Regions from separate parts of the Pseudomonas sp. B21-017 genome, predicted to be linked through region 1. Evidence: predicted binding sites of a transcription regulator. Region 1 holds the regulator's gene; each other region holds the start of a gene.

Region 1 (9,757 bases):
CATAGCCCTGAACTGAAATAACGTATTGCAGGCCCTGGCGGAAATCGTCGCGGTAGCGGTCCGGCATGACCCAGCGTGCGGTATCCAGCACCTTCAGGTTGCCGGCCTGACTTGGCAGGATCCCGAGGAACCATTCCGGCTGACCGAACAACGGCGTCAGCTCGTGGCCGGCCAGGGAATAAATCGAACCCAGGCACACCAGCGGCACCGCGAGGGTCAACCCGGCGACATCGAACAACAGGCATTCGAACGGCTCGGCCGCCCAGGCCGGACGATCGTCATTTTCCACCGGAGGCGGCGTGTTGCTCGGCGGCAGATGAACTTCCACCACCGGCGGCACCAACGCTTGCAGCAACGGCGCAATCGTCGACACGGACGCCAGAATCGGTGCCGGCGCTTCGATCACGGCCACCGGTGCCTTCGCCACTGGCGCAACAACGGGGGCCGCGACCACTGCCGGCTTCTGCGCATCGCGCGCCTGCTCTTCGAGCACCGCCGCCTGGAACTCGTCCAGCGCAGCTTCAGCCTCGACAACCTCAGGGAGCGCCTCGACTTCAGGCAACAGCTCTTCGGTCGCGTCCTGCAGCAAGCCATCCAGATAAGACTGAAGGGCCAATTGCGGGCGCGAGGTGATCTTCACCGGCCGGGTCATGCGAATACCATCGTAGGAATCAGGCTCATCTCAAGCCACCTGCGGAACAAGTTGCTGGGCCAACAGATGCTTGAGCAGTGCGCGGTAGGCGAGAACGCCGCGACTCTTGCCATCGAATTGCGACGGCGTCAGCCCTGCCCGGCTCGCGTCACGCAAGCGGGTGTCGATCGGTATGTAGCCTTGCCAGATTTCTTCCGGGTACTTGTCGCGCAGCACGCGCAGAGTGCCAAGCGAAGCCTGGGTGCGGCGGTCGAACAGGGTCGGCACGATGTTGAACGGCAACGCCAGTTTGCGCGAGCGGTTGATCATCGCCAGCGTGTTGACCATGCGTTCCAGGCCTTTGACCGCCAGGTGCTCGGTCTGCACCGGAATCACCAACTGCTGGCTGGCCGCCAAGGCATTGACCATCAGCACGCCGAGCAACGGCGGGCTGTCGATCACGGCGTAATCGAAGTCTTGCCACAACTGCGCCAGACTCTTGGCGATCACCAGGCCCAAACCGCTCTGGCCCGGCGACTGGCGCTCAAGGGTGGCCAGCGCGGTGCTCGATGGCAACAGGGAAATGCGTTCGTCGCTGGTGGGCATCAACAACTGACCGGGCAAGCCTTGCGGCACGTTGCCCTTGTGCAGAAACAGGTCGTAGCTGCTGTGCTCCAGGCTGTCGGGGTCGTAACCGAAGTAGCTGGTCATGGAGCCGTGGGGGTCGAGATCGACCACAACCACGCGCTTGCCCGCCTCCGCCAGTAAACCGGCTAAAGCAATGGAGGAAGTGGTTTTACCGACACCACCCTTTTGATTGGCAACTGCCCAGACTCTCATTCGGATTGTTCCTCCCGGTCGAAAACGTCGACCGAGAAATAGCTCAACGTATTAATGCGGGTGACGGAGAATTGACGGCACTCTCGCGTCCCGGCGACTTGACCGGGGTCGGTGCAGTTTGTGTGCCAGCCCGCTTCAATGCGGCATCCGGTTGTGCATGAGCCGTTCCGGTACCGGTGAGGCTACGGCGTACATCAAGATTGCGTGACACCACCAGCACCACCCGACGGTTGCGCGCACGGCCTTCGGCGGTGGCGTTGTTGGCCACTGGCTGGAATTCGCCATAACCCACCGATGCCAGGCGACCAGGGTTCACGCCCTGCATCGCCAGCATCCGCACGATGCTCGCCGAACGGGCCGAGGACAGTTCCCAGTTGGTTGGGTATTGCGCGGTGCGGATCGGTTGATCGTCGGTGAAACCTTCGACGTGGATCGGGTTGTCGAACGGCCGGAGGATCGCAGCGACCTTGTCGATGATGTTGAACGCAATGTCGCTGGGCATGGCGTCGCCGCTGCCGAACAACAGGCTGGAATTGAGTTCGATCTCGACCCACAACTCGTTGCCGCGCACGGTCATCTGGTTGGAACTGATCAAGTCGCCGAACGCCGCGCTGATGTCATCGGCGATGCTTTTGAGTGGATCGTTGGCGGCCTGGGCGATGCCGGCGTCGATCTGCTCGCTGTCCTTGACCAATGGCTTGGCCGGGGTCACGGTCTTCGGTCGCTCTTCGCCGATGGGTATCGGCTTGAGGGCGCGGTCAGAGTCGGTAAACACCCCGATCAACGCCTCGGAAATGATCTTGTACTTGCCTTCGTTGATCGACGAGATCGAGTACATCACCACGAAGAACGCGAACAGCAAGGTGATGAAGTCGGCGTAGGAAACCAGCCAACGTTCATGGTTCACATGTTCTTCATGTTGCCTGCGACGAGCCATGATCCATTTCCCCCATCAATCCATGAAGCCCTGAAGCTTCAACTCAATAGAGCGAGGGTTTTCACCTTCGGCGATCGACAGGATCCCTTCCAGCAACATTTCGCGATAGCGCGACTGCCGTAACGCGATGGACTTGAGCTTGGCGGCAATCGGCAACAGCACCAGGTTGGCACTGGCCACGCCGTAGATGGTAGCGACGAAGGCGACGGCGATGCCACTGCCCAGTTGCGATGGGTCGCCCAGGTTGCCCATGACGTGAATCAGGCCCATCACCGCACCGATGATACCGATGGTCGGCGCGTAGCCGCCCATGCTTTCAAAGACTTTGGCGGCTTCGATGTCGCGGCTTTCCTGGGTGTAGAAATCCACTTCCAGAATGCTGCGGATCGCTTCCGGCTCGGCACCGTCGACCAGCAATTGCAGGCCTTTACGCGAGTAGCTGTCAGGTTCGGCGTCGGCCACCCCTTCCAGCCCGAGCAAACCTTCCTTGCGAGCGGTCAGACTCCAGTTCACCACGCGATCAATGCCGCCGGCCAGGTCCACGCGAGGCGGAAACAGAATCCAGGCGAGAATCTGGATGGCACGCTTGAAGGCACTCATCGGCGATTGCAGCAGCGCGGCACCGATGGTGCCACCGAGTACGATCAACGCCGCCGGGCCGTTGGCCAGTGCGCCGAGGTGACCGCCTTCAAGGTAGTTGCCGCCGATGATGGCGACGAACGCCATGATAATCCCGATAAGGCTGAGCACATCCATCAGATGCAAGCCTCAACCAGGTGCCGACCGATGTCGTCGAGGCTGTACACCGCGTCCGCGAGTTCGGCTTTGACGATGGCCATTGGCATGCCGTAGATCACACAACTGGCTTCATCCTGGGCCCAGATCGCACTGCCACCCTGCTTGAGCAGACGCGCGCCTTCGCGACCGTCGGCGCCCATGCCGGTCAGTACCACCGCCAGAACTTTGTCGCCGTAGGACTTGGCCGCGGAACCGAAGGTAATGTCCACGCACGGCTTGTAGTTCAGACGCTCGTCGCCCGGCAGGATTTTCACCGCGCCACGGCCATCGATCATCATCTGCTTGCCACCCGGTGCGAGCAGCGCCAGGCCCGGACGCAGGATGTCGCCATCCTCGGCTTCCTTGACACTGATGCGGCACAGCTTGTCCAGGCGCTCGGCGAAGGCCTTGGTGAAGGCTGCCGGCATGTGCTGGATCAACACGATGGGTGCCGGGAAGTTGGCCGGCAACTGTGTCAGAACCCGTTGCAGCGCAACCGGGCCACCGGTGGAGGTACCGATGGCGACCAATTTGTAGGCTTTGCGTTTCGGCGCGGGAGATGACGGAGCCGCTGCATGGGGGCGCGCCGCAATCGGTGCCGGTGCCGGACGCGCAGGCGCGCTGCTGCCGTAGCTGCCGACGCTCGAAGGCGCAGGCGTCGGGGCTGGCGCAGCGACCGGTGCCGGAGGGGTGTAGGCGCTGACACGACGGTTACTGCGCGAGATGCTGAGAATCTTCTCGCACAGCAGTTGCTTGACCTTCTCCGGGTTACGGGAGATGTCTTCGAAATTCTTCGGCAGGAAGTCCACCGCGCCGGCGTCCAGCGCATCGAGGGTGACCCGGGCGCCTTCGTGGGTCAGCGAGGAGAACATCAACACCGGGGTTGGGCAGCGCTGCATGATGTGCCGCACCGCCGTGATGCCATCCATCATTGGCATCTCGTAGTCCATGGTGATCACGTCTGGCTTGAGGGCCAGGGCCTGATCGATCGCCTCTTTTCCGTTGGTCGCCGTACCGACGACCTGGATATTTGAATCCGCTGCAAGAATTTCCGAGACGCGGCGGCGGAAAAACCCCGAATCGTCCACCACCAGGACTTTGACTGCCATAAACACTCCGTTAGACGGGGCGAGGCTCTGGCGCCCCGCTCCCCCAGAATCAAATACGCCGTGCGGCGTAACGCTTGAGCATGCTCGGAACATCGAGAATCAGAGCAATGCGGCCGTCACCGGTGATGGTGGCGCCGGACATGCCCGGGGTCCCCTGGAGCATTTTGCCCAATGGCTTGATGACCACTTCTTCCTGGCCCACCAACTGATCGACGACGAAGCCGATCCGTTGAGTGCCCACCGAAAGGATCACCACATGGCCCTCGCGCTGCTCTTCGTGAGCGGCGGAGCTGACCAGCCAGCGCTTGAGGTAGAACAAGGGCAGCGCCTTGTCCCGCACGATCACCACTTCCTGGCCGTCCACCACGTTGGTGCGCGACAGGTCGAGGTGGAAGATCTCGTTGACGTTCACTAGGGGGAACGCGAACGCCTGGTTGCCGAGCATGACCATCAGCGTCGGCATGATCGCCAGGGTCAACGGGACCTTGATGACGATCTTCGAGCCTTTGCCCTTGGTCGAGTAGATATTGATGGTGCCGTTGAGCTGGGCGATCTTGGTTTTCACCACGTCCATGCCCACGCCACGACCGGACACGTCGGAGATCTCGGTCTTGGTCGAGAAGCCCGGCGCGAAGATCAGGTTGAAGCAATCGGACTCGCTGAGACGGTCCGCCGCATCCTTGTCCATCAAACCTTTTTTCACGGCGATCCCGCGCAAAACGTCAGCGTCCATGCCCTTGCCGTCATCGGAGATGGACAGCAGGATGTGGTCGCCTTCCTGTTCAGCGGACAGAATCACTTTGCCGCTGCGAGGCTTGCCCATCGCTTCGCGATCAGCCGGCTCTTCGATACCGTGGTCGACCGAGTTGCGCACCAAGTGGACCAACGGGTCGGCCAGGGCCTCGACGAGGTTCTTGTCGAGGTCGGTTTCTTCGCCGACCAGTTCCAGGTTGATCTCTTTCTTGAGCTGGCGAGCCAGGTCGCGAACCAGGCGCGGGAAGCGCCCGAAGACTTTCTTGATTGGTTGCATCCGGGTCTTCATGACCGCGGTTTGCAGGTCGGCCGTGACCACGTCGAGGTTCGACACGGCCTTGGACATGGCTTCGTCGCCGCTGTTGAGGCCCAGACGAACCAGGCGGTTACGAACCAGTACCAGCTCGCCGACCATGTTCATGATTTCGTCGAGACGCGCGGTGTCGACCCGCACGGTGGTCTCGGCTTCGCTGGTTGGCTTTTCCGCGGGCGGCGCGGCCGGGGCACGAGCAGGAGCCGGCGCTGCGGCGGCAGCAGGCTTCGGCGCTTCGGCTTTTGGCTCGGGTGCCTTGGCCACAGGTGCTGGCGCCTTGGCAACCGGAGTCGCTACCGAAGCAACAGCAGACGCAGTGCCCACTTCAGTGAACTTGCCCTTGCCATGCAATTCGTCGAGCAGCGATTCGAATTCATGATCGGAGATCAGATCGCTACCGGCCGCAGCGGCGGTTGGCGCAGCCGGGGCTGGCGCCGAAGCGATTGCCGATTCCAGCGCATCGACCGCAAAGTTGCCTTTGCCGTGCAACTGGTCGAGCAGTGCTTCGAACTCGTCGTCGGTGATGTCGGAGCTGTCGCCGGCGGCTTTCGGAGCAGCCGGAGCAGCAGGCGCAGCGGCTACTGCATCGGCGGCGAACTGGCCTTTGCCGTGCAATTGATCGAGCAACGACTCGAACTCGGCATCGGTGATTTCGTCACTGGCGGCTGCATCGGCGGCAGGCTGCGAAACAGGCTGCGCAGCCGCTACGGGCGCCTCGGCCTGGGCCTTGACGGCGTTCAGCGAGTCCAGCAGTTGTTCGAATTCGTTATCGGTAATGTCGCCCGATTCGCTTTCGGCGACTGGAGCTTCAACCACTTCAGCGACCGGTGCCGGTGCGGCTTCCATTTGCGGCTCGGCCAAACGGGCCAGCGCCGCGAGTAATTCAGGCGTGGCAGCCGTGATCGGGCTGCGTTCGCGGACTTCGCTGAACATGCTGTTCACCGCGTCCAGCGCTTCGAGAACCACGTCCATCAGTTCCGAGTCGACGCGACGCTCCCCCTTGCGCAGGATGTCGAACACGTTCTCGGCGATGTGACAGCACTCCACCAGCTCGTTGAGCTGGAGGAAGCCGGCGCCCCCTTTTACAGTGTGAAAACCGCGAAAAATTGCATTGAGCAAGTCCGCATCATCAGGTCGGCTTTCCAGCTCGACCAGCTGCTCGGACAGTTGCTCTAGAATCTCGCCGGCCTCAACCAGGAAATCCTGAAGGATCTCTTCATCGGCGCCGAAGCTCATTAAGGGGGTGCTCCTACAGGTCTAAAAACCCAGAAAACTAAAATCCAAGACTGGATAACAAATCGTCCACATCGTCCTGACCGGACACAACGTCTTCTCTTTTATCGGCATGAATCTGCGGACCTTCACCCTGAGAGAGATGTTTTTGTGGATCTTTTTCAGCAAGCATCGCCTCACGGTCGTGTTCGATACCCGCAAAGCGGTCTACGTGACTGGCCATGAGCACGAGCTTGAGCAGATTGCTTTCAACTTCGGTGACCAATTGGGTCACACGCTTGATCACCTGACCGGTGAGGTCCTGGTAATCCTGGGCCAGCAGAATGTCGTTGAGGTTGCTCGACACGACGCGGTTGTCTTCACTGCTGCGTGTCAGGAAACCATCGACCCGCCGGGCCAGTTCGCGGAACTCTTCAGCCCCGACTTCTCGACGCATGAACCGCCCCCAATCCGTGCTCAGCGCCTGGGCTTCATCGCTCAGGCTGTTGATCAGCGGCGTGGCGTTTTCCACCAGGTCCATGGTGCGGTTGGCCGCGGCCTCGGTCAGCTTGACCACATAGGACAGGCGCTCGGTGGCATCCGTGATCTGAGACACTTCCTCAGCTTGCGGCATGTGCGGGTCAATCTGGAAATTGACGATCGCGCTATGCAGCTCGCGGGTGAGCTTGCCCACTTCCTGATACAGGCCGCGGTCACGGGTCTGGTTGAGCTCATGGATCAGTTGCACAGCGTCGCCAAACTTGCCTTTTTCAAGGCTGTCGACCAGTTCGACCGCGTGTTTTTTCAGGGTCGACTCAAAATCGCCCTGTGAAGATTCGTTATGCTCCATAGCTCCCCCGTGCGCAGTACATCAGCCGATGCGTTCGAAAATCTTCTCGATTTTTTCTTTCAACGCCTGGGCTGTGAAGGGTTTGACCACATAGCCGTTAACACCGGCCTGGGCCGCTTCGATGATTTGCTCGCGCTTGGCTTCGGCGGTCACCATCAGCACCGGCAGGTGCTTGAGCCTTTCATCGGCGCGCACCGCACGAAGCAGGTCGATGCCGGTCATACCGGGCATGTTCCAGTCGGTAACCAGAAAATCGAAGTTACCGCTTTGCAGCATCGGCAACCCGGTCAGCCCGTCATCGGCTTCGGCGGTGTTGGTGAACCCAAGGTCACGCAACAGGTTTTTTATGATCCGCCGCATCGTTGAGAAGTCATCAACGATGAGGATTTTCATGTTCTTGTCCAATTCGACCTCCAAGCAGTCTTAAACGCGCCCAGCACCTGGACGCGCCATTTCAATCAATCCGGCAAAGCACTCAATGACTGTCTGGAGCACAACAGATCGAGACCGGTACGGTTCAACACCACACCAGCTCCATTCGCAGTGTCCCCACACTGCCTTCAGCGCGCTCGCCACTCCCCCAAACGCCCCCGCAAACGGGCCGCGCACTGGCTGTGTAACTGGCTGACCCGCGACTCGCTGACCCCCAGGACCTCACCGATTTCCTTGAGATTCAACTCTTCGTCGTAGTACAGCGCCAACACCAGTCGCTCACGCTCCGGCAAATTGGCAATCGCGTCCGCCAGCGCCGCCTGGAAGCGTTCATCTTCCAGATCGCGTGACGGCTCGAGATGAGCACTCGCGCCATCCTCATGCAGCCCTTCGTGTTCGCCGTCCTGCAACAGATCGTCGAAACTGAATAACCGGCTGCCCAGGGTGTCGTTCAAAATCCCGTAATAATCGTCGAGACTCAATTGGAGTTCGGCCGCAACTTCGTGATCTTTAGCGTCACGGCCGGTTTTAGCTTCAATCGAGCGAATCGCGTCGCTGACCATGCGGGTATTGCGGTGGACCGAACGTGGCGCCCAGTCCCCCTTGCGCACTTCATCGAGCATCGCGCCGCGGATTCGAATGCCCGCGTACGTCTCGAAACTCGCGCCTTTGCTGGCGTCGTATTTGGTTGATACTTCAAGCAGGCCGATCATCCCGGCCTGGATCAGGTCTTCGACCTGGACACTGGCCGGCAGACGCGCCAGCAAGTGGTAGGCAATGCGTTTGACCAGTGGCGCGTAACGCTCGATCAGCTCGTACTGCGCGTCACGTGCCGACTGCTTGTAGAGGTTGTAACCGCTGGCTGTCATAGCACGGGTCCTGCAGTTTGTTGCACGAGGCGCTCGACGAAAAACTCCAGATGTCCACGAGGGTTGGCCGGCAGTGGCCAGGTATCGACTTTCTGCGCAATGGCCTTGAACGCCAGGGCGCACTTGGAACGCGGAAAGGCTTCATACACCGCGCGTTGCTTCTGCACGGCCTTGCGTACGCTTTCGTCGTAAGGCACTGCGCCGACGTATTGTAAGGCGACGTCGAGGAAGCGATCCGTGACCTTGGTCAACTTGGCGAACAGGTTGCGGCCTTCCTGCGGGCTCTGCGCCATGTTGGCCAGGACGCGGAAGCGGTTCATGCCGTAGTCGCGGTTAAGCAGTTTGATCAGCGCGTAGGCGTCGGTGATCGAGGTCGGTTCGTCGCACACCACCAGCAAGACTTCCTGCGCGGCGCGCACGAAGCTGACTACCGAGTCACCAATGCCCGCAGCGGTGTCGATCACCAATACGTCGAGGTTGTCGCCGATATCACTGAACGCCTGGATCAGGCCGGCATGCTGGGCCGGGCTCAGATGAACCATGCTCTGGGTGCCGGAGGCGGCCGGGACGATGCGGATACCGCCAGGCCCTTGCAACAGCACGTCGCGCAGCTCACAGCGGCCTTCGATCACGTCGGCCAGCGTGCGTTTGGGTGTCAGTCCCAACAGAACGTCGACGTTCGCCAGCCCCAGATCGGCATCCAGCAGCATGACGCGCCGGCCGAGCTCAGCTAGAGCCAGGGACAAGTTCACTGACACGTTAGTCTTCCCGACGCCACCTTTGCCGCCGGTCACCGCGATCACCTGTACGGGATGCATGCTGCCCATGTTATTTCTTTACCTTGTCTTACTTAGACGGAGGCCACATTACTGGCTGCGCGTTCACCATCGGAACAATGCATGGCAGACCATCGATGTAGGTACAAAAAATGTTCATTAACACCTCAGCCAACCTGCTTGGTCGGGCTGTGGTAAATATCAGCGAACATGTCAGCCATGGCTTCTTCGCTGGGTTCTTCCTGCATTTGTACGCTA
Region 2 (9,757 bases), 1.3 Mb from region 1:
GCAAAAAAACTCGGTTTCCACAACACTGGACTGCTTCCCGATTACGTCCCCTCGCCATTTGGCGAACCACTTCCGGAAACCATGGTGATGTGTTGCCACATGATCGAAGGACACACACGACCACTCCCCGATATCCAATGGCCCGAAAGCTGCCGGGCGCTTATGCAGCACCTGTGCTCGGTATTCGGAACCCACCAGGACACTCCGCGCCTCGCCACGTCCTTGCAAATTGAACAACATCAGCATCGGGTCGACATTATCATTCAGCATTTGAACAATGATTTACTTGAGCAACTCCGGCAACTGCCCGGGCACTGGGTGATCTCGGCACGGCTCGAACTGTCCCGGCACTTCGCCCGGGACTTGTGCAGTTTTTCGGCGCTGGGCTTCGCCTTTACCGGCTTGATGCCTACGTCAGGTGACAATGGCTGGTTCGCCCTGTTTCATCGGGGCGTGCAGGTTCGATCCCTCGATCTGGGCTGCGTATACATGCAACAGTTGCATGACGATTTGCAGCAGAACGCGAGCGCCACGAGAAGCCAGCGCTGCGCCGATGCACCCATTGGAGCCCGCTCAGCCGCGTGAGGGTTTCCTGTAAAAGTCATTACCCGGCTGAGCGCAAAGTTCCACCAGCCAGTCGACAAATACCCTAACCCGCCGGGATAACTGGCGGTGAGGAGGATAGAGCGCCGTCAGCGGCATACCCGGTGGCGGCACATCCCTCAGGACCTCGATCAAACGTCCCTCCTTCAATTGACGGGCAACGTGATAATACGGAGCCTGGACCAAGCCATATCCCGCCTCACACGCCGCCAGATAGCCATCGGAGCTGTTGACCGCGACGTGCTTGGGCAGGTCGATCAACCGCAACTGCCCATCGACGACAAACTCCAGTCCGTAGCGTTTGCCCGTGCTATTGGAAAAGTACTCCACCATCTGATGCCCCTTCAGATCCTCCAGACACCGCGGAGTCCCGCAACGTTGCAAGTATTCGGGACTCGCACACGTGACCTGATCCAGTGTGGCCAGCGGTCGCGCCACCAGTGATTCGTCCAGGGCCGAGCCGCCCCGCAACACGCAATCGACACCTTCGCGGATCAGATCCACAGTCCGGTCATTCAAACCGATTTCCAGCTCGATCAAGGGATAGCGTGCAGTGAATTGCGGCAATGCCGGGATCACCATCAAACGCCCCACTCCCGCCGGCATATCCACTCGCAACAGGCCTTTGGGGTTGTGGCGAGCAGCGGAAAACACGGCTTCGGTTTCCTCCAGATCCGCCAGCAACCGCACGCAACGCGGGTAATAGGCTGCGCCATCGAGCGTCAGGCTGATTTGCCGGGTGGTGCGTTGCAGCAGTTGCACGCCCAGGTGGGCCTCAAGTTGCTTGATCAGAATGGTCACGGAGGCACGCGGTAATTGCAGGCTGTCCGCCGCCTTGGCGAAGCCGCCCAGTTCGACGATTCGCGTGAATACACGCATGGCGTTTAAACGATCCATGGTCAGGACTCGATGATTATTTAGAAATTACGAACAGTGATAGCACTTTTAGCCGGTTTATCTTCGTTCTGTCGAGATCGACACTAAGCGCCTACATCCACAGGGAGTTCATTTCATGCAAACACGTCAACTGGGCAAGAACGGACCACAGGTGTCAGCCATCGGTCTAGGCTGCATGGGCATGACCGATTTCTACACCACCGGCGTGGACACCCGCGAAGCCACGGCAACGCTGCATCGCGCGCTGGAGTTGGGGATCAACCTGCTCGACACGGCAGACATGTACGGCCCACATACCAACGAAGAGCTAATCGGCAAGGCGATTGTCGGCAAGCGCGACCAAGTGTTCCTGGCCAGCAAGTTCGGCATTGTCCGTGACCCGTCCAACCCCGGCGCGCGTGGCGTCAACGGTCGCCCGGAATACATTCGCGAAGCGATCGACGGCACCCTCAAGCGCCTGGGCGTGGAAACCCTGGATTTGTATTACCAGCACCGCATCGATCCGCAGGTGGCCATCGAGGAAACCGTCGGCGCCATGGCCGAACTGGTGAGGGCCGGTAAGGTGCGTTACCTGGGATTGAGTGAGGCCTCAGTCGATACACTGGAGCGAGCGCACAAGGTTCATCCGATCAGCGCCCTGCAAAGTGAATATTCGCTGTGGAGCCGCGATCAGGAAGAGAACGGTTGCCTGGCCGCATGCCAGCGCCTGGGCGTGGCCTTTGTACCTTATAGCCCGTTGGGCCGGGGCTTTTTGACCGGGGCACTGAAAAGCCCGGATGACTTCGCCGCAGACGACTACCGTCGCTTCAGCCCACGTTTCCAAGGGGAAAACTTTGCCAAAAACCTGTTGCTGGTGCAGCAGGTACAAACACTGGCCACCGACAAAGGCGTGACAGCCGGCCAATTGGCCTTAGCCTGGGTCTTGGCTCAAGGGGATTACCTGATCCCGATTCCGGGCACCAAACAACGTAAATACCTGGAGGAAAATGTGGCCGCGCTGGAGGTGAAACTGAGCCGCGAAGAGTTGCAGGCCCTTGAAGCGATATTCCCGGCCAATGCCACCGCTGGCTTGCGCTATCCGGAAGAGGTCATGAAGTTGCTCGACCGGTAGCCGTTGCCTGGCCCGCTCGACAGTTCGAGCGGGCCAACACAACCGACCACGTCAGGCCCTGGCCTTCACGCCCTTGCCAATGGGGACCGAGATCGACACTTCCCGCCCACCCCCCGTCACCCCAGTCAAATCTTGCACGACCGTACCTAAAGCTCAGCCTTCGCGCGCCGATAGCCCTTCGACGCCGCCGATTTTCGAACCCCTACCCAATAATAAAAACGCTGCACAAGGACCGGTCCCATGCCCGCATTCCGTACCATTCAGGCTCGCTACACGCTGTTTCTGGTCCTGTTCATCCTGCTGCTATCCGTGCTGACCGTGGCTGGCATCAGCCAGTTGGTCGCGCCGAAGCTGCGTCACACCGAAGAACAAGTTGCCCTCAATCGCATCGCCGAAGTGGCCGAGCAGATCCAGGGTGAACTGAACAAGGTGCAAGCCCAGCAGCGCAGCATCACCCAGACCATTCCCCTGCTCGACAGCGCCGCCATCGACACGGTTCTGCCAGGCCTGGTCGATCAGTACGGTGAACTGAAGGTCTTTGGTGGCGGGATCTGGCCGTTGCCTGGTCAGCGCGAAGCCGGGCGCAACAAGTTCAGCACCTTCTGGCACCGCGATGCCTCGGGCAAACTGGCGGTCAACACGTTCTGGAACAGCGACGCGGCACCCAACTATTACGACCAGACCTGGTACAAGGGCGGCATGCAGACCCCGCGCGGCCAATGTGCCTGGGCCGCCGCTTATAAAGATGATGCCAGCGCCGAACCGCGCACCAACTGCGCCATGGCCATTCAGAAAAACGGCGCGGCGTACGGTGTCTCGACCATCGACGTGACCCTGGGTTTCTTCAACGACCTGGTGGCGCGCAAGGAAAAAGACCTGGGCGCCGAGATGCTGATTGTCGAGGGCGACGGCAAGATCATCAGCAACAGCTCGCGAATCAGCGGGCCGATCGTGTTGAAAAACATTAGCGAGCTGGCTGCCAACTCGCCGTTTGCCGCTCAGGTCAAGGCTGGTCTGGCGCAGCGTGACCAACCCCTGCAACGGGTCGAGTTCGATGACAACGGCGAAGCCAGCACCTTCTTCATGCGTCCGATCGAAGGCACGCCGTGGCTCCTCGCCACCGCCCTGCCGACCCGGCTGATCACCGCCCAGCGTGACGATGTGCTGAGCACCTTGAGCCTGTTGCAGATTCCGATGGTGATCCTGCTGGTATTGCTGCAGGTGTACGCCATCCGCCAACTGATCCAGCGTATGAAAGCCTTGAAAGCCAACATCGATGCCTTGTCCACGGGGGATGCCGACCTGACCCGACGCATCACCATCCGCGCCGAAGACGAACTGGGCGCCATCGGCCATTCGGTCAACGCCTTCATTGCCTACTTGCAGAACATGATCGGCGAAGTCACTCAGGCCACCGGCGCAATGGCGTCGAGCCTGGAGAACCTGCAACGCACCTCCGCGCATACCAGCAAGATTCTGGTGCGTCACGCCTCGGAAACCGATCAGACCGTCACCGCCATCACCGAAATGAGTTCGACCGCCGACAGCGTCGCGCAAAACGCTGCCGAGACTGCCGCCTTCACCCAGCGCGCCAACGAACACGCCGATCGCTCCCGCGTGGTGGTCGGCGAAGCGTCCAGCAGTGTGGTGGCGCTGATCGGCGAAGTGGCGAGTGCCACCCATAAAGTCGAAAGCATGCAACAGGACGCCCAGCGCATCACCGAGATTCTCGGGGTGATTGGCGCCATTGCCGGGCAGACCAACTTGCTCGCGCTCAACGCGGCCATCGAAGCCGCCCGGGCCGGTGAGCAAGGTCGCGGGTTCGCGGTGGTTGCCGATGAAGTCCGTGCCCTCGCCGCCCGCACACAGGCCAGCACTTCGGAAATCAACGAAATGCTGTCTCGCCTGACCCAAGGCGTGAGTTCTTCGGTCAGCGCCATGGAAAACACCCAGGCCAGCTGCCAGTCAGCCGCCGATGCCACGGCCCGGGTCAACTCCGGCCTGGATGAAATGGCCGGCTCGGTCAGCCACATTAATAGCCTGAGCACCCAGATCGCCACGGCCGCCGAGCAGCAAAGCGCCGTGACCGAAGAGATCAACCGCAGCATGGTGCAGATCCGCCACATGGTCGACGAACTGGTGCAAAGCGGTCAGGCCAGCGAACTCAACACCCGGCAATTGCTGGAGGCCAACAACCGGGTGAGCGCGATCATGGGGCGGTTCAAGGTGCGTTGACTGTCGCCCCCCTGAGCGCCGGTTTTCAACGCTTAGGGGGCGAACCTGACAACTTTGTCATTGCGCGCTCATTCAGCTGACAGCTGAATCCTGCGATGATCTGGCCAGCCGACCTTGTATAACTTAGAAACACTCGCGCAATGCCCAGTCGGATAAAAGAGTCAAAATGCACCTTTTTGGCCGTAACCCGAGACGAGACTCCCATGCGAACCCACCTGCGTCTGGCCGCCCTGAGCGCCCTCTTCATCTCCTCCCTGGCCCAGGCCGCCGACCTGATCCCGATCGAAGTGCACCGCGACGCCAATTGCGGCTGCTGCAAAAAATGGGTCAGCCATCTGGAAGCCAACGGCTTCAAGGTCGAAGACCACGTCGAAGCCGATATGAGCCAGTTCAAGCAACAACACGGCGTACCGCCTCGCCTGGCGTCGTGCCACACCGCCTTGATCAACGGCAAGTTCGTCGAAGGCCATGTGCCGGCCGACCAAGTGCTGGCCTTGAGCAAACGTGACGATCTGTTGGGAGTTGCTGCCCCCGGTATGCCGATGGGCTCGCCCGGGATGGAAATGGACGGCATGAGCGATGCCTATCAGGTGATCGGCCTGCAAAAGGATGGCACTGACGTGGTGGTGGCGGACTACCCCGCCCATTGATGTTCGGTGCCTACATCGGGTTGTTTCTCGCGGCGTTCGGCGCCGCGAGCCTGCTGCCCTTGCAGTCCGAAGCGGTGCTGGTGGGGTTGTTGCTCAGCGACCGGTATTGGCTCTGGTCGCTGTTGGCAGTGGCAACGCTGGGCAACGTGCTGGGGTCGCTGCTGAACTGGTGGCTGGGACGCGGCATCGAGCGGTTTCGCGAGCGGCGCTGGTTTCCGGTCAGCCCTCGCCATCTTCAACAAGCCCAAATACATTATCTGCGCTACGGTCATTGGTCCTTGCTGCTGAGTTGGGTGCCGATCATCGGCGACCCGCTGACGCTGGTGGCCGGCGTCATGCGCGAACCGCTGGGGCGTTTCCTGATGATCGTGACCCTCGCCAAGGGTGCCCGCTATGGCGTGCTGGCAGTGGCCACGTTGGGCTGGATGGGTTGAACGAAAGGCCCCGTGTATCGGCGTTCGCCGTAGCAGCTGCTACAAAAAGAGTGCATCGCGAGGGGAATGGCTTGACTGCGTTTAATGTCACCCTAATCACGCCAATCCAGCATCGGCGGATTTCCTGTGGAGTTTCCCCATGTCGCCCATCCTTTCCCGCTGGTTACCCGGCCTGCTGCTAACGGCGGCACTGCCGGTTCTCGTTTATGCCCAGAACCAGGCCCAGGCCGAAACACCAGAATACGGCCTGGAACTCCAGGGCTTTGACTACCCCTACACGGTCAAGCATTTCGCCTTTCAATCCCAGGGCAAATCCTTGCAAATGGGCTACATGGACGTTGCCGCCCAAGGCAAGGCCAACGGCCGCAGCGTGGTGTTGATGCATGGCAAGAATTTCTGCGCAGCCACCTGGGACAGCTCGATCAAGGCACTGAGTGAGGCCGGTTACCGGGTCATCGCCCCGGACCAGATCGGCTTCTGCACCTCCAGTAAACCGGACCACTATCAGTACAGTTTCCAGCAACTGGCGAGCAACACTCAGCAACTGCTCAAAGCCCTCGGCATACAAAAGGCGACCCTGCTCGGCCACTCCACCGGCGGCATGCTCGCCACCCGCTATGCGCTGCAATACCCCGATCAGGTCGAACAACTGGCGCTGGTCAACCCCATCGGCCTGGAAGACTGGAAAGCCCTCGGCGTGCCATATCGCTCGGTCGATCAATGGTATGAGCGCGAGCTGAAAGTGACCGCGCAAGGTATTCATGACTACCAACGCACCACCTATTACGACGGCCGCTGGAAGCCCGAGTTTGACCGCTGGGTGAACATGTACGCAGGCCTGGCCAAAGGACCGGGCAAAACAGCGGTGGCGTGGAACTCGGCGCTGATTTACGACATGATCTTCAACCAGCCGGTGTACTACGAGTTCAAGGACCTGAAAGTGCCGACCCTGCTGTTGATCGGCACCTCCGACACCACGGCCATCAACAAAGACATCGCACCGCCCGAGGTCAAGGCGAAAATCGGTCATTACGATGTACTCGGCAAGCAAGTGGCGAAGCTGGTCCCCCAGTCGACACTGATTGAATTCCCGGGTTTGGGCCACGCGCCGCAGATGGAGGAGCCGGCGAAGTTTCATCAGGCGTTGCTCGGCTGGCTGAACAAAACCAATCCCGTTCGTTGATGAGGTAAGGCTGATGGCGGTGCAGATTGCGGTGATCGATGACTGGCAGGACGTAGCGCGCGACGTGATGGACTGGTCAGTGCTGGACAGCATCGGCCAGGTGAGTTTTATCCATGACTACCCGGCCGATAACGAAACCCTGGCCGAGCGCTTGGGCGCATTCGAGGTGATCTGTGTGATGCGCGAGCGCACCCGGTTCGACGAAGACCTGCTGCGCCGCTTGCCCACCCTCAAACTGTTGGTCACCGGCGGCATGCGCAACGCCGCCCTGGACCTTAAGGCCGCCGCCGCGCTGGGCATCCAGGTCTGCGGCACCGACAGCTACAAACATGCCGCGCCAGAACTGACCTGGGCACTGATCATGGCCGCGACCCGCAACCTGGTGGTCGAAGCCAACGCCTTGCGCGCGGGCTTTTGGCAGCAAGGCCTGGGTGGCGACTTGCAGGGCAAGACGCTGGCGATCCTCGGCCTGGGCAGTATCGGTCAACGGGTTGCCCAATTCGGCCAGGTGTTCGGCATGCGCGTCATTGCGTGGAGCGAAAACCTCACCAGTGAACGGGCCGCTGAAGTCGGCGTGACCTATGTCAGCAAGCAGGAACTGTTCGAGCAGGCCGATGTGCTGTCGATCCATCTGGTGCTCAGCGAGCGCAGCCGAGGGCTGGTGGACGCTCAGGCGCTGGACTGGATGAAGCCCACGGCATGGCTGGTCAATACCGCGCGCGGGCCGATTGTCGATGAAGCGGCACTGATCAAGGCCCTGCAGAAAAAACGCCTGGCGGGCGCAGCTCTGGACGTGTTCGAGCACGAGCCGTTGCCCCGCCATCATCCCTTCAGAACGCTGGACAATGTGTTGGCCACGCCCCATGTCGGGTACGTCAGCCGACAGAACTATCAGCTGTTCTTTTCGCAGATGATCGAGGACATTCAGGCTTGGGCGGCCGGGGCGCCGATTCGGTTGCTGGGCTGAGACGGCGTTATCGTTCTTCGCGGGCAAGCCGCGCGCCCACATGTGAAATGCATTCCCCTGTGAGAGCGAGGCCTGCCCGCGAAGAGTCCCTCAAATCCACCACACCCTCCTAAATCCTGCGCACCGCAATGGTGCAACCCCTATTCCATCGTGCCCAACTATCGTGACTTCCCGGTCCCGTCTTGACCCACCCAAAAAAACAAACCTGCCCTTCGTCGGTGCGTTTCCCCATAAAGCCCGTGTGTTTTGTACCCTCCCCCAACCGATTGTCGAACAATTTGTCCGGTTGACCACCCCGCTCTAGGTTCTGGCCTAGACTGTTTTCGGGGAATAAAACCGACTGGTCATTCGGTGAAATAAATAGAAACTTTTCGTATTGGCTTCAGGTCAGCTGAAAGGTAGGGCACAGCGACTGGTGCATTCCTTGCAACAGCCACTTCACCCATTGAGCTTCAGCGCATGGGCAGCACTTGCTCACCGATGCGTAGCGCGTTTGCGCCCGGCCACAGGAATTGGCCAACACCGTTTGTGCCAGGTTTGGAATCAGATCAACAACACGGGGAGATGCATATGATCAATACGGCGTTAGATGTTCAGGGAGAACGTGCTCATCAACAGGTCGGCGAAGCCAGCACCGTGGGAGCCCTTACCGCCAAATCGGTCAGCGTCCCGGTCACCAAAGCGTTGGCACCGGTAGTCCGTCAGAATCCCAACAAGAAGAAAGTGTTGTTCGTCACCTCGGAGATTGCCGATCTGGTGAAGACCGGTGGCCTGGGAGACGTTTCCGCCGCGCTGCCGCGAGCCATGGCTCACCTGCACGATGTCCGGGTGTTGATCCCCGGTTACCCGCAAGTGCTGAACAGCGAAAATCCAATTCATATTATCGGTGAACTGGGCGGGCACGCCGCGTTGCCGCCCTGCAAGATCGGGCGCATGGACATGCCCGACGGCCTGGTCATTTACGTGTTGATCTGCCCTGAACTGTACGAGCGCGAAGGTTCACCCTACGGCGCCAACAACGGCCGTGACTGGCCAGACAACCATATTCGTTTCGCCCGCCTGGGCCTTGCGGCCGCCGATATCGCCGCCAACCTCGCTCAAATTCACTGGTGCCCGGATCTGGTGCATGCACACGATTGGCCCGCCGGCCTGGCCCCTGCCTATATGCACTGGCGTGGCCAACGCACCCCGACCCTGTTCACCATCCATAACCTGGCGTACCAAGGCGTCACCAGCCTCGGCTCATGCCCGGAACTTGGTATTCCCGTGCATGCCTTGCAGCAGGAAGGCATGGAGTTTTACGGCAAGATGTCGTTCCTCAAGGCCGGCATGGCCTACTCGAGCCACATCACCACCGTCAGCGCCACCTATGCCCAGGAAATCACCACGCCGGCCTTCGGCTGCGGCCTCGACGGTTTTCTCGCCGCCAAGACCCAGCAAGGTCTGCTCAGCGGGATTCCCAATGGCATCGATGAAAGCTGGGACGCAGCCACCGATCCGCACCTGTTCCACCCGTTCGGCATCGGTGACTGGGACGGCAAAGCGGTCAACGCGGCGCACGTTCGCCGGTTATTCGGCCTGGATGATTCCGAAGGCCCGCTGTTCGCCGTGGTCTCGCGACTTGTCTACCAGAAAGGCCTGGACCTGACCGAAGCGGTGGCCGAATACATTGTCGCC
Region 3 (9,757 bases), 1.3 Mb from region 1:
CTGGCCGAAGTCAAACCTTCGAGCCGTGTCAGCCCGTTCATTCGTTTCGAGCAGACCAAAAAGTTGCACCGTCAGGCGGTCATCGTCGAGCGCATGGCCAAAGGCTTCGACGGCAAGACCCTGTTCAAGGACTTCAGCTTCACCGTTGAAGCCGGCGAGCGAGTGGCGATCATCGGCCCGAACGGTATCGGTAAAACCACCCTGCTGCGCACCCTGGTCAACGAACTGACCCCGGACGCCGGCACCGTGAAATGGACCGACGCCGCCGAGCTGGGCTACTACGCCCAGGACCACGCGCACGACTTCGAAGACGACTGCAACCTGTTCGACTGGATGGGCCAATGGACCCAGGGCGGCGAGCAACTGGTTCGCGGCACCCTCGGGCGTATGCTGTTCTCCAACGACGAGATCCTCAAGTCGGTCAAGGTCATCTCCGGTGGTGAGCAAGGTCGCATGCTGTTCGGCAAGCTGATCCTGCAAAAGCCGAACGTGCTGGTAATGGACGAACCGACCAACCACTTGGACATGGAATCCATCGAGGCGCTGAACCTGGCGCTGGAGAACTACCCGGGCACGCTGATTTTCGTCAGCCACGACCGTGAGTTCGTATCGTCCCTGGCCACCCGCATCATCGAGTTGAGCGCCGATGGCGTGATCGACTTCAGCGGCACCTATGACGACTACCTGCGTAGTCAGGGCGTGTTGATGTAAGGCGGCTACTGGCTGCAAATGGAAAGCCCCGTCCTGGTGACGGGGCTTTTTGCATTTCAGGTTGATCCACTTACAGCCGATCTGTCATCCACATCGTTAGCCTGCTTTCTTTTATTTCACGCCCGCGCCATGATGCAGTTCTCCTACCGCCTACCGCGATCGAGCTCTCATGTCTGTGCAGCAACTGCCCCCGCAAAGCTCCATGGCGATCACCCTGCAGATCGTTTCCATCGTTTTCTATACCTTTATTGCCTTCCTCTGCATCGGCCTGCCGATTGCCGTGTTGCCGGGGTATGTGCATGAACAGTTGGGGTTCAGCGCCATCGTTGCGGGGCTGACCATCGGTTCGCAATACCTGGCCACCCTGCTCAGCCGCCCGATGGCCGGGCGCTTGTCGGACAGCGTCGGCACCAAACGGGCAATTGTTTACGGGTTGTCGGGGATTGTGTTGAGCGGCGTGCTGACGCTGCTGTCGACCCTGCTGCAAAGTTTGCCGCTGTTGAGCCTGATCATCCTGATCGCTGGCCGGTTGTTGCTGGGGATCGCCCAAGGGTTGATCGGAGTCGGCACCATCAGTTGGTGCATGGGCCAGGTCGGTGTCGAGCACACGGCACGTTCGATTTCCTGGAACGGGATTGCCTCATACGGCGCCATTGCCATTGGCGCACCGTTGGGCGTGGTGATGGTCGCTGAATTGGGCTTCGCCAGCCTCGGGATCGTGCTGTCGTTACTGGCCCTGTTGGCACTGCTGTTGATCCGCAACAAACCCTCGGTGCCAGTAATTCGCGGCGAGCGGCTGCCGTTTTGGGCGGTATTCGGGCGCATTGCCCCTTTCGGCGCGAGCCTGAGCCTGGCGTCTATCGGCTACGGCACGCTCACCACTTTTATTACCCTGTATTACGCCAGTCGTAGCTGGACGGGAGCGGCTTACTGCCTGACGGTGTTTGGGGTGTGTTTTATTCTGTCGCGGCTGTTGTTCATTTCCAGCATCAGCCGTTTCGGCGGCTTCACCTCGGCCATTGCCTGCATGAGCGTTGAAACCGTGGGGCTGGTCCTGTTGTGGCTGGCGCCCTCGACCGTTTACGCCTTGATTGGCGCAGGCCTGACCGGCTTCGGCCTGTCGCTGGTCTATCCGGCGCTGGGCGTGGAAGCGATCAAGCAGGTGCCCAATTCCAGTCGCGGCGCGGGTTTGAGTGCTTATGCGGTGTTTTTCGATCTGGCGCTGGCGATTGCCGGGCCGTTGATGGGCGCGGTGGCGTTGAACCTGGGGTATGCGTGGATTTTCTTCAGTGCGGCGTTGTTGTCCGTGACTGGACTCGGTTTGACCCTGTTACTGAAACACCGGGCGATGGTCTAAAGCCTGCTGTAAATCTCTTGTGGGAGTTTATTGATCGGCAGTTTGCATGCCGGCCCGACTCGGTTTGCCCAAGGCATGGGAGAAGAAACGTCCGGCTTCGGAGATCAGGTTGCGGTGAATGTCCTTGCGGTCGACGCCGTCGGCATCGGTGCACAGCGCCGGCATGGCGGCGATCTGTTCCTCGTTGCACGGTGCCAGGAACACGAAGTGCCCTGCCCCGGCCAGCAATTTGAAATCCGGTGCAGTCGGCAGTTTGCGCGCCAGCGCTGCGGCGTTTTTGTCGAACGCCACCAGTTTGTCGCCATCGCCGCTGTATAGAAGCACCGGCACATGCACCTCGGCCAAGGTCTGGCGGCCGAACTTCAGACTCAGCGGTGCCATCAACAGCAAGGCATGCACTCGCGGGTCTGGCACTGGCTGCAAGTCATCGCGGTCGACGATCAATTCACCTTGCGTGTTGCAGGCATCATGATCGTCCGGGCGCTCATGGCAATAACGGCGCAGACGGTCCAGGTCCGGGGTGGCGCCGGACAGGATCAACGCAGTCTCACCGCCCGCCGAATAGCCGATCACCCCAACCTGATCGGCATTGACGAAGGGCGCAAGCATACGGTCGCCCAAGGTCGCGGTTATGGCTTCGGAAATCTGGATCGGCCGCCCGTAAAGATTGCTCAAGGTGCCGAGGCGGCTGTGGTCTTTGGAGTTGTCGCCGGGATGGATCACCGCCACCACCACAAACCCCTTGCGTGCCAGCGAGGTGGCCAGATCGTGCAGGGCCAGCGGGGTTCCGGTGTTGCCATGGGACAGCATCAACATCGGGAAGCGTCCGATGGCGACTTTGGTGTCTTCACCGGCTTCGACCGTGTAGCCCTCGAGCTTGCTGGAATGTTCCCTCTCACTGGACGGATAAAAGGCGATGGCGCGCATCGGCTGCAAGTCCAGCGGGTCGAGGAATGTCATCTCATGGAAACCGACGCTCCAGTGAGGAAACAGCACAGGCGCGGCGTGCACCGAATTCAGGCTGCCGAACAGGCAAATCAGTAATGTTGCACAAAGACGCACCATGGGATGCCCCACCTTATTACCTGACCGCAGATGTTAACCCTCGACTGCATAACCTGGGCCAGAAACTGATCGCCGCCAGAAACAAAAAACTCTGTACCTGGCCATCACGATGACCAGAATACAGAGTTTCAGGGGTATTGCCCGAGCTGTTTACGACTTTACGCAAGCCTTACGCGGCGGCGAACAATTGTTCGCTGATTTGCGCCTGAGCGTCGCTCATGGCTTTGCTGCGTACTTCATCACCGTAGGCCAGGCCATGGGCGCGGACGAACTCGATGTCGGTGATACCGAGGAAGCCGAACATCACCTTCAAGTACTCTTCGTGAGCAGTGCCGGTCGGTTGGCCAGCGTGCAAACCGCCAGCCGTCGAAACGATCACCACTTTCTTGCCGCCGCACAGGCCTTCAGGGCCGGCTTCGGTGTAGCGGAAAGTCTGGCCGGCTACGGCGATGCGGTCGATCCAGGCCTTGAGTTGGGTCGGGATGGTGAAGTTGTACATCGGCGCTGCAATCACGACGGCATCGGCGGCGAGGAATTCGGCCAGGGCCTGCGCACCCAAATCGGCTTCATGCTGTTGCGCGGCGTTGCGTAGCTCAGCGGCGGTGCCAGCGGCGACCAGCGTGGCGGCGGAGAAATGGCTGATGGCATCGGCGGCCAGGTCGCGGTAAGTCACCACAACGCCAGGCTCGGCGGCTTGCCAGGCTTTGACGACTTCACCGCTCAACTGACGGGAAGCCGAGTTGTCACCCAGAATGCTCGAATCGATATGCAGTAATTTCATGTGGGATCTCCAAGGTGAGGATCGCCACCCGGCGATCTGATGGAAACAATCCTACCAACGAAACCAATAGCTGATTAGCTGGCAATAATGCGATAGTTCGTCCCACTGATAGAACAGCTGGATTTAAATCATGCAAGATCTCAACGACCTCTACTACTTCGCCAAGGTGGTCGAGGCCGGCGGCTTCGCGGCGGCCGGGCGTTTGCTCGGGATTCCCAAGTCTCGGTTGTCACGACGCATCGCCGAACTGGAAGAACGCCTGGGCGCGCGTCTGTTGCAACGCACCACCCGCCAACTCAACCTGACCGCTGTGGGCGAGCGCTACTTGCGACACTGTCAGGCGATGCTGCTGGAGGCCGAGATGGCCGACGAAGCGGTGGCCAGCATGTCCAGCGAACCCCGGGGGCGGCTGCGGGTTTCCTGCCCGGTGGGGTTGGCCCACGACATGTTCCCGTCGGTGATCAGCAAGTTCCTGGAGAAATTCCCGCAGGTTCAGCTGGAGATGCTGCTGCTCAATCGCCGGGTTGATCTGGTGACCGAAGGCGTCGATGTCGCCTTGAGAGTGCGGGAACTGGGAGATGAAGACCCACTGCTGGTCACCCGCCGCTTACGTCAGGCGCAGACTGTCATGGTCGCCAGCCCGGCGTTTCTTCGCGAGCGGCAGATCAAGACCCCGGACGACTTGAAAAACGTACCGATATTGGGCGCACTGGAAGCCGATCGGCTGGTGCATCTGCGGATGCTCGACCAGCAGGGCAAGGCCTGTGAAATGACATTCGAAGCCCGATTGGGCATCGACGATTTTCTCGTGCGCAAGGCGTGTACCCTGTCCGGGCTGGGTTTCACCGTGTTGCCGATGATGTATTGCGAGCAGGAACTGGAAAACGGCTCGCTGGTGCAGCTGCTACCTGACTGGTCATTGCCGGGCGGTTGGCTGCAAGCGGTCTACCCTCATCGGCGCGGGGTAATGCCGGCAGTACGCGCCTGGATCGACCATTTGATCGAATCATTCAATGCCTGTGGGGACCGACTGTTATGAAGGCAAGACCAATGAGCGAAGAGGATGTCGCGCAATTCTGCCTGGCGCTGCCCGGCGCGCGGGAGGATTACAAGTGGGGGGGCGTAAGGGTGTTTTCGATTGCCGGGAGCAAGATGTTCGCCTTGCAGAACCTGCGGGGTCAGTCCCTGGCCTTCAAGGTCGACAAGGACCTGTTCCTGGGTCATTGCGACCGACCGGGCATTCACCCGGCGCCGTATCTGGCCCGGGCGCAGTGGATCATCATGGACACGCCCTACCCGCTGGGCACCGAAGAGCTGCAAGGCTTGCTGCAACGTTCCCACCAACTGGTGGTGAGCAAGTTGCCCAAGCGCACGCAGATCGGCTTGCTGCTTTAAAACAGCTTTAGAACAGCGCGAACAGCTGAGCACCCAAAAACAACTGGTCGATCCAGAACACCTGATGCATCAGCACGATGAGCCAGAACACCAGTTGAAACGAAACCTTGCGGGTTTTGTGCCGAAACACTTGCTGGGCCAGCAAGGCACCCGGCCAACCGCCCGCCAGTTCCACCGCGTGCAAGACGTTCTCCGGCGTGCGCCAGCTGTCGGTGCGGGCCTTGTGCTTGTCGCCCCAGTACAGGAAAAACGCCAGCACGCTGACGATGCCATAGGCGGCCAGGGGAATCACCGACACCCCGCGCAGCCACAGCGACACCGAGCCAAACAACGGCACTGCGCACAGCAAAACGAACACCAGCAATTTCAACCGCAGGTTTTGAATCGCTCCCCCGGACTTGCGTCCGGGGTTGTTGCGTGCGGTGGCGTCGCTCATGGCTTGGCCGCGGTCCAGTCGACCCAACCGAACTGCCAGGTCGCCAGGATCACCAGGCCGAACACGATGCGGTACCAGGCGAACGCCGCGTAGCTGTGGCTGGCGATGAACTTGAGCAGGCCCCGGACGGCGATCATTGCAAAGATAAACGCGGTGACAAAGCCGATGGCGAACACCGGGAAATCAGCCGGAACAAACAGGTGGCGGTATTTGTAGCCCGAGTAAACCGCTGCGCCGACCATGGTTGGCATGGCAAGGAAGAACGAGAATTCGGTGGCCGTCTTGCGCGACAACCCGAACAGCAAACCGCCGATGATCGTCGAACCGGAACGCGAGGTCCCCGGGATCATCGCCAGGCACTGGGCAAAACCGACTTTCAGGGCCTCTTTCCAGGTGATGTCATCGACGCTTTCGGCATGCACGACATGCTGCCGGCGTTCAGCCCACAACATGATAATCCCGCCCACGACCAATGCGCTGGCCACAGTGATCGGGTTGAACAGGTACTTGTGGATCAGGTCGGCGAAAATCACCCCCAATACCACGGCCGGCATGAAGGCGATCAACAGGTTCGCGGTAAAGCGTCGAGCGCTGGGCTGCGTCGGTAAACCGATGATCACGTCGAGGATCTTGCGACGGAACTCCCAGACCACCGCCAGGATCGCGCCGAGCTGAATGATGATGTTGAAGGCCATCGCTCGTTCGCCGCCGAAATTGAGCAGGTCCGCCACAATGATCTGGTGCCCGGTACTGGAAATGGGCAAGAACTCGGTCAGCCCTTCTACAACGCCTAAAATCAATGCCTGAAAGGCTGTCCAAAGATCCATCATTCCCCCAAGAAGCCATGCCCCCAGGCATGCCCCGTTAATAATTTGTAGAGCGTTATTCGCGATCAGCGTGCGCTGAAACCCCGCGCGCACAAGATCCACACAAAACCGTAAAAATTCCGTGAAAAATCGACTTGGACTCAGGTTTTTCCGCGCGGGGCCGAAATCCTATCAGACAAGCCTCATTTACGCTGCCGCGTAATAGGACCTGAGTAGGATAGGCCCGATCGGCAACGTGTGGTTGGATGCTGGCGATCGTTTATGACAAGAACAAGAAAACGGAGTAACAGCGTTATGAACAGCTTGCGCAGTGTGTCGATCAGCCGACGCTTGTGGCTTATCTTGATCGTGGCCGTGGTGATGCTGTTGACGTTGGGCGTGTTGATGCTCAAGCAGATCCACGACGACCTCTATCAGGCCAAGGCCCAGAAGACCCAGCATGTGGTGCAGACCGCCAGTGGCATCCTGACCTACTACCACGGCCTGGAAACCGCCGGCACCCTCACCCGCGCCGCCGCGCAACAGCAGGCACTGACCGCCGTGCGGGGTTTGCGCTACGACCAGAATGACTATTTCTGGATCAACGACCTGACGCCAGTCATGGTCATGCACCCGACCAATCCAAAACTCGAAGGCCAGAATCTCTCGACGATCCGCGACCCGGACGGTTTTGCACTGTTCAACGAAATGGCTGCCATCGCCAAGTCCAAGGGCGCCGGCATGGTCAACTATCGCTGGCCGAAACCGGGCGCCAGTGCGCCGGTGGAAAAAACCTCCTACGTCAAACTGTTCGAGCCCTGGGGTTGGGTGATCGGCTCGGGCGTGTACATCGACGACATGCAAGCCGAGTTTAATGCGCAAGTCTGGAAGGCGTCTTTCGTCGGCCTGGTGATTGCCCTGATCATGGCGCTGCTGGTGATCATGATTGCCCGCAGCATCGTGCGCCCGTTGCAGGAAACCGTGAATGCCATGGCCAATATCGCCAGCGGTGAAAGCGACCTGACCCGCAGCCTCGATACCCACGGCCAGGACGAAGTCACGCAACTGGCCCGACACTTCAACGCCTTTACCGCCAAGCTGCGCCTGGTGATCAATCAGTTGCAAGTGTCCGCCGGCGCGCTGGGCCAGTCTTCCAGCGAACTGGGCAACGACGCCGCACAAGCCCAGCAACGCAGCCAGCAGCAGTCCCAGCAAATGGAACTGGTGGCGACCGCGATCAACGAAGTGACCTACGGCGTGCAGGATGTGGCGAAAAACGCCGAGCACGCGGCCAGTGAAATGCGCGATGCCGAATCTCAGGCACAGCAGGGACAGATCAATATCGATGGCAGCCTGCAGCAGATCGACAAGCTGTCTTCGACCATCGATCAAGCGGTGGAAGTGATTCGTACGCTGGCCGACGAAAGCACGCAAATCGGCAGTGTCCTGGAAGTGATTCGCTCTATCGCCGAGCAAACCAACCTGCTGGCCCTCAACGCTGCCATCGAAGCCGCCCGGGCCGGTGAGCAAGGTCGAGGGTTCGCGGTGGTCGCCGATGAAGTGCGCCTGCTCGCCCAGCGTACCCAGAAGTCGACGGCAGAAATCCAGTCGATGATCGAACGCCTGCAAAGCCATTCCGAAGCGGCGGTCAAGGTCATTGGCGACAGCAGCCGCGCCTCGCAACTGACCATCGAGCAGGCCGGCCTGGCCGGTGCCAGCCTGAATGCCATCGGCCAGGCCTTGCGCAACCTCAACGGCTTGAATGCCTCGATTGCCAGTGCAACCTTGCAGCAGGCGCATGTGGTGGAAGACATCAATCAGAACGTCACCCAGGCCGCCGGGTTGTCCCACAGCACGGCATTGGCGGCCGAGCAGTCGAGCGTGGCCAGTGTTCATCTCAAGGAATTGAGCGAACAGTTGAACGGGTTGCTCAAGCAGTTTCGCGTCTGATCACTTGTAGCAGCTGGCGCAGCCTGCGTTCGGCTGCGCAGCAGTCGTGAAATCAGGCGACGCCGGTTCCAGATAGACCGTGTGCGCAGAATTTATGACGGCTTCGTCCGAATGCGGCCCACACCGAACGCAGCCTCGCAGGCTCGGCAGCTGCTACACCGGACTGCGCAAGCCGGTTCTACTTGGCAGCGCCTGCCGCTACAATCCTCCCCCCTTTCGTCTTCCCCAAGGATCCTCCATGTCCGGGCTTGAACTGTTTGCCGCCGCCCTCGGTGTGATTGCCGTCTGGCTGACGGTCAAACAGAACCCCTGGTGCTGGCCGGTCGGTCTGGTCATGGTGCTGCTGTACAGCTGGATCTTTTTCGAGGTGAAGCTGTATTCGGACATGCTGCTGCAAGTGATCTACGCCGCGTTGCAGCTTTACGGCTGGTGGCAGTGGACTCGCGCGGGCGTGACGCATGACGGGCGGCACGTCAGCCTGCTCGATGGCCAATCCGTCGCGCTCGGGCTGGCCGTGGGCGCGGTCGGCAGCCTGCTGCTGGGCGCTGCGATGGCTCACTGGACCGACGCCGCCCAACCCTGGCTCGACGCCGCCTTGACCGGTTTCAGCCTGGTAGCACAGTTATGGATGGCACAAAAACGCCTGCAATGCTGGCCGCTGTGGGTCGCGCTGGACGTCATCTTCGTCGGCCTGTTCATCTACAAAGAGCTGTACCTGACCGCCGCCCTCTATGGGGTTTTCGCCCTGCTGGCGGTGCAAGGCTGGCGGACGTGGCGCGCCGACCCGGCGTTGCGCACATGAAAGTCCTGGTGCTCACGGGCCCCGAATCGAGCGGCAAGAGCTGGCTCGCCACCGAGCTGCAACAGCAATTCGGCGGCGTTCTGGTGGGCGAATACGTGCGTTGGTTCATTGAACAGGAGGCACGGGACACCTGCCTCGCGGATATCCCCGAGATCGCCCGCGGCCAGTTGCAGTGGGAAGATGATGCCCGCGCCCTTGCGCCACCGTTGCTGATTCTCGACACGCACTTGCTGAGCAACATGCTTTGGAGCCAGACCCTGTTCAGCGATTGCCCGGCCTGGCTCGAACAAGCGCTGCTGGCCCGGCATTACGACTTGCACTTGCTGTTGTCGCCTGAACTCGTCGACTGGACCGACGATGGCCAGCGCTGTCAGCCGCAGCTGGATCAACGCCGGGCTTTTTTCAACGCGACTCAAGCGTGGCTGGAGCGGCATCGGCAATCTGTTCAAGTGAT

The links. The regulator FliA, encoded in region 1, starts transcription of late flagellar genes. The targets are predictions, from matches to a motif close to CTAAAGTTTNNNNNNNNNNNGCCGNTAA.
Region 2: the regulator FliA is predicted to act here: its motif matches at 2,758-2,785, upstream of LOY28_RS15995 (methyl-accepting chemotaxis protein).
Region 3: the regulator FliA is predicted to act here: its motif matches at 6,712-6,739, upstream of LOY28_RS15760 (methyl-accepting chemotaxis protein).

What each region holds. Positions count from the first base shown of each region.
Region 1 covers NZ_CP087194.1:4,809,296-4,819,052, forward strand. The annotation lists gene LOY28_RS21655 (CheW domain-containing protein) at 1-652, opposite strand, end outside; gene LOY28_RS21660 (ParA family protein) at 683-1,471, opposite strand; gene motD (flagellar motor protein MotD) at 1,515-2,408, opposite strand; gene LOY28_RS21670 (flagellar motor protein) at 2,424-3,164, opposite strand; gene LOY28_RS21675 (chemotaxis response regulator protein-glutamate methylesterase) at 3,164-4,294, opposite strand; gene LOY28_RS21680 (chemotaxis protein CheA) at 4,344-6,596, opposite strand; gene LOY28_RS21685 (protein phosphatase CheZ) at 6,634-7,422, opposite strand; gene LOY28_RS21690 (chemotaxis response regulator CheY) at 7,444-7,815, opposite strand; gene fliA (RNA polymerase sigma factor FliA) at 7,983-8,723, opposite strand; gene fleN (flagellar synthesis regulator FleN) at 8,720-9,550, opposite strand; gene flhF (flagellar biosynthesis protein FlhF) at 9,667-9,757, opposite strand, start outside.
Region 2 covers NZ_CP087194.1:3,545,306-3,555,062, forward strand. The annotation lists gene LOY28_RS15980 (GNAT family N-acetyltransferase) at 1-585, shown strand, start outside; gene LOY28_RS15985 (LysR family transcriptional regulator) at 574-1,500, opposite strand; gene LOY28_RS15990 (aldo/keto reductase) at 1,616-2,611, shown strand; gene LOY28_RS15995 (methyl-accepting chemotaxis protein) at 2,852-4,846, shown strand; gene LOY28_RS16000 (DUF411 domain-containing protein) at 5,050-5,496, shown strand; gene LOY28_RS16005 (YqaA family protein) at 5,496-5,930, shown strand; gene LOY28_RS16010 (alpha/beta fold hydrolase) at 6,070-7,113, shown strand; gene LOY28_RS16015 (D-2-hydroxyacid dehydrogenase family protein) at 7,127-8,080, shown strand; gene glgA (glycogen synthase GlgA) at 8,651-9,757, shown strand, end outside.
Region 3 covers NZ_CP087194.1:3,489,502-3,499,258, forward strand. The annotation lists gene LOY28_RS15720 (ABC-F family ATPase) at 1-711, shown strand, start outside; gene LOY28_RS15725 (MFS transporter) at 881-2,068, shown strand; gene LOY28_RS15730 (dienelactone hydrolase) at 2,096-3,133, opposite strand; gene LOY28_RS15735 (FMN-dependent NADH-azoreductase) at 3,303-3,914, opposite strand; gene LOY28_RS15740 (LysR substrate-binding domain-containing protein) at 4,045-4,953, shown strand; gene LOY28_RS15745 (MmcQ/YjbR family DNA-binding protein) at 4,950-5,309, shown strand; gene LOY28_RS15750 (DUF1294 domain-containing protein) at 5,317-5,745, opposite strand; gene LOY28_RS15755 (undecaprenyl-diphosphate phosphatase) at 5,742-6,572, opposite strand; gene LOY28_RS15760 (methyl-accepting chemotaxis protein) at 6,867-8,501, shown strand; gene pnuC (nicotinamide riboside transporter PnuC) at 8,740-9,303, shown strand; gene LOY28_RS15770 (AAA family ATPase) at 9,300-9,757, shown strand, end outside.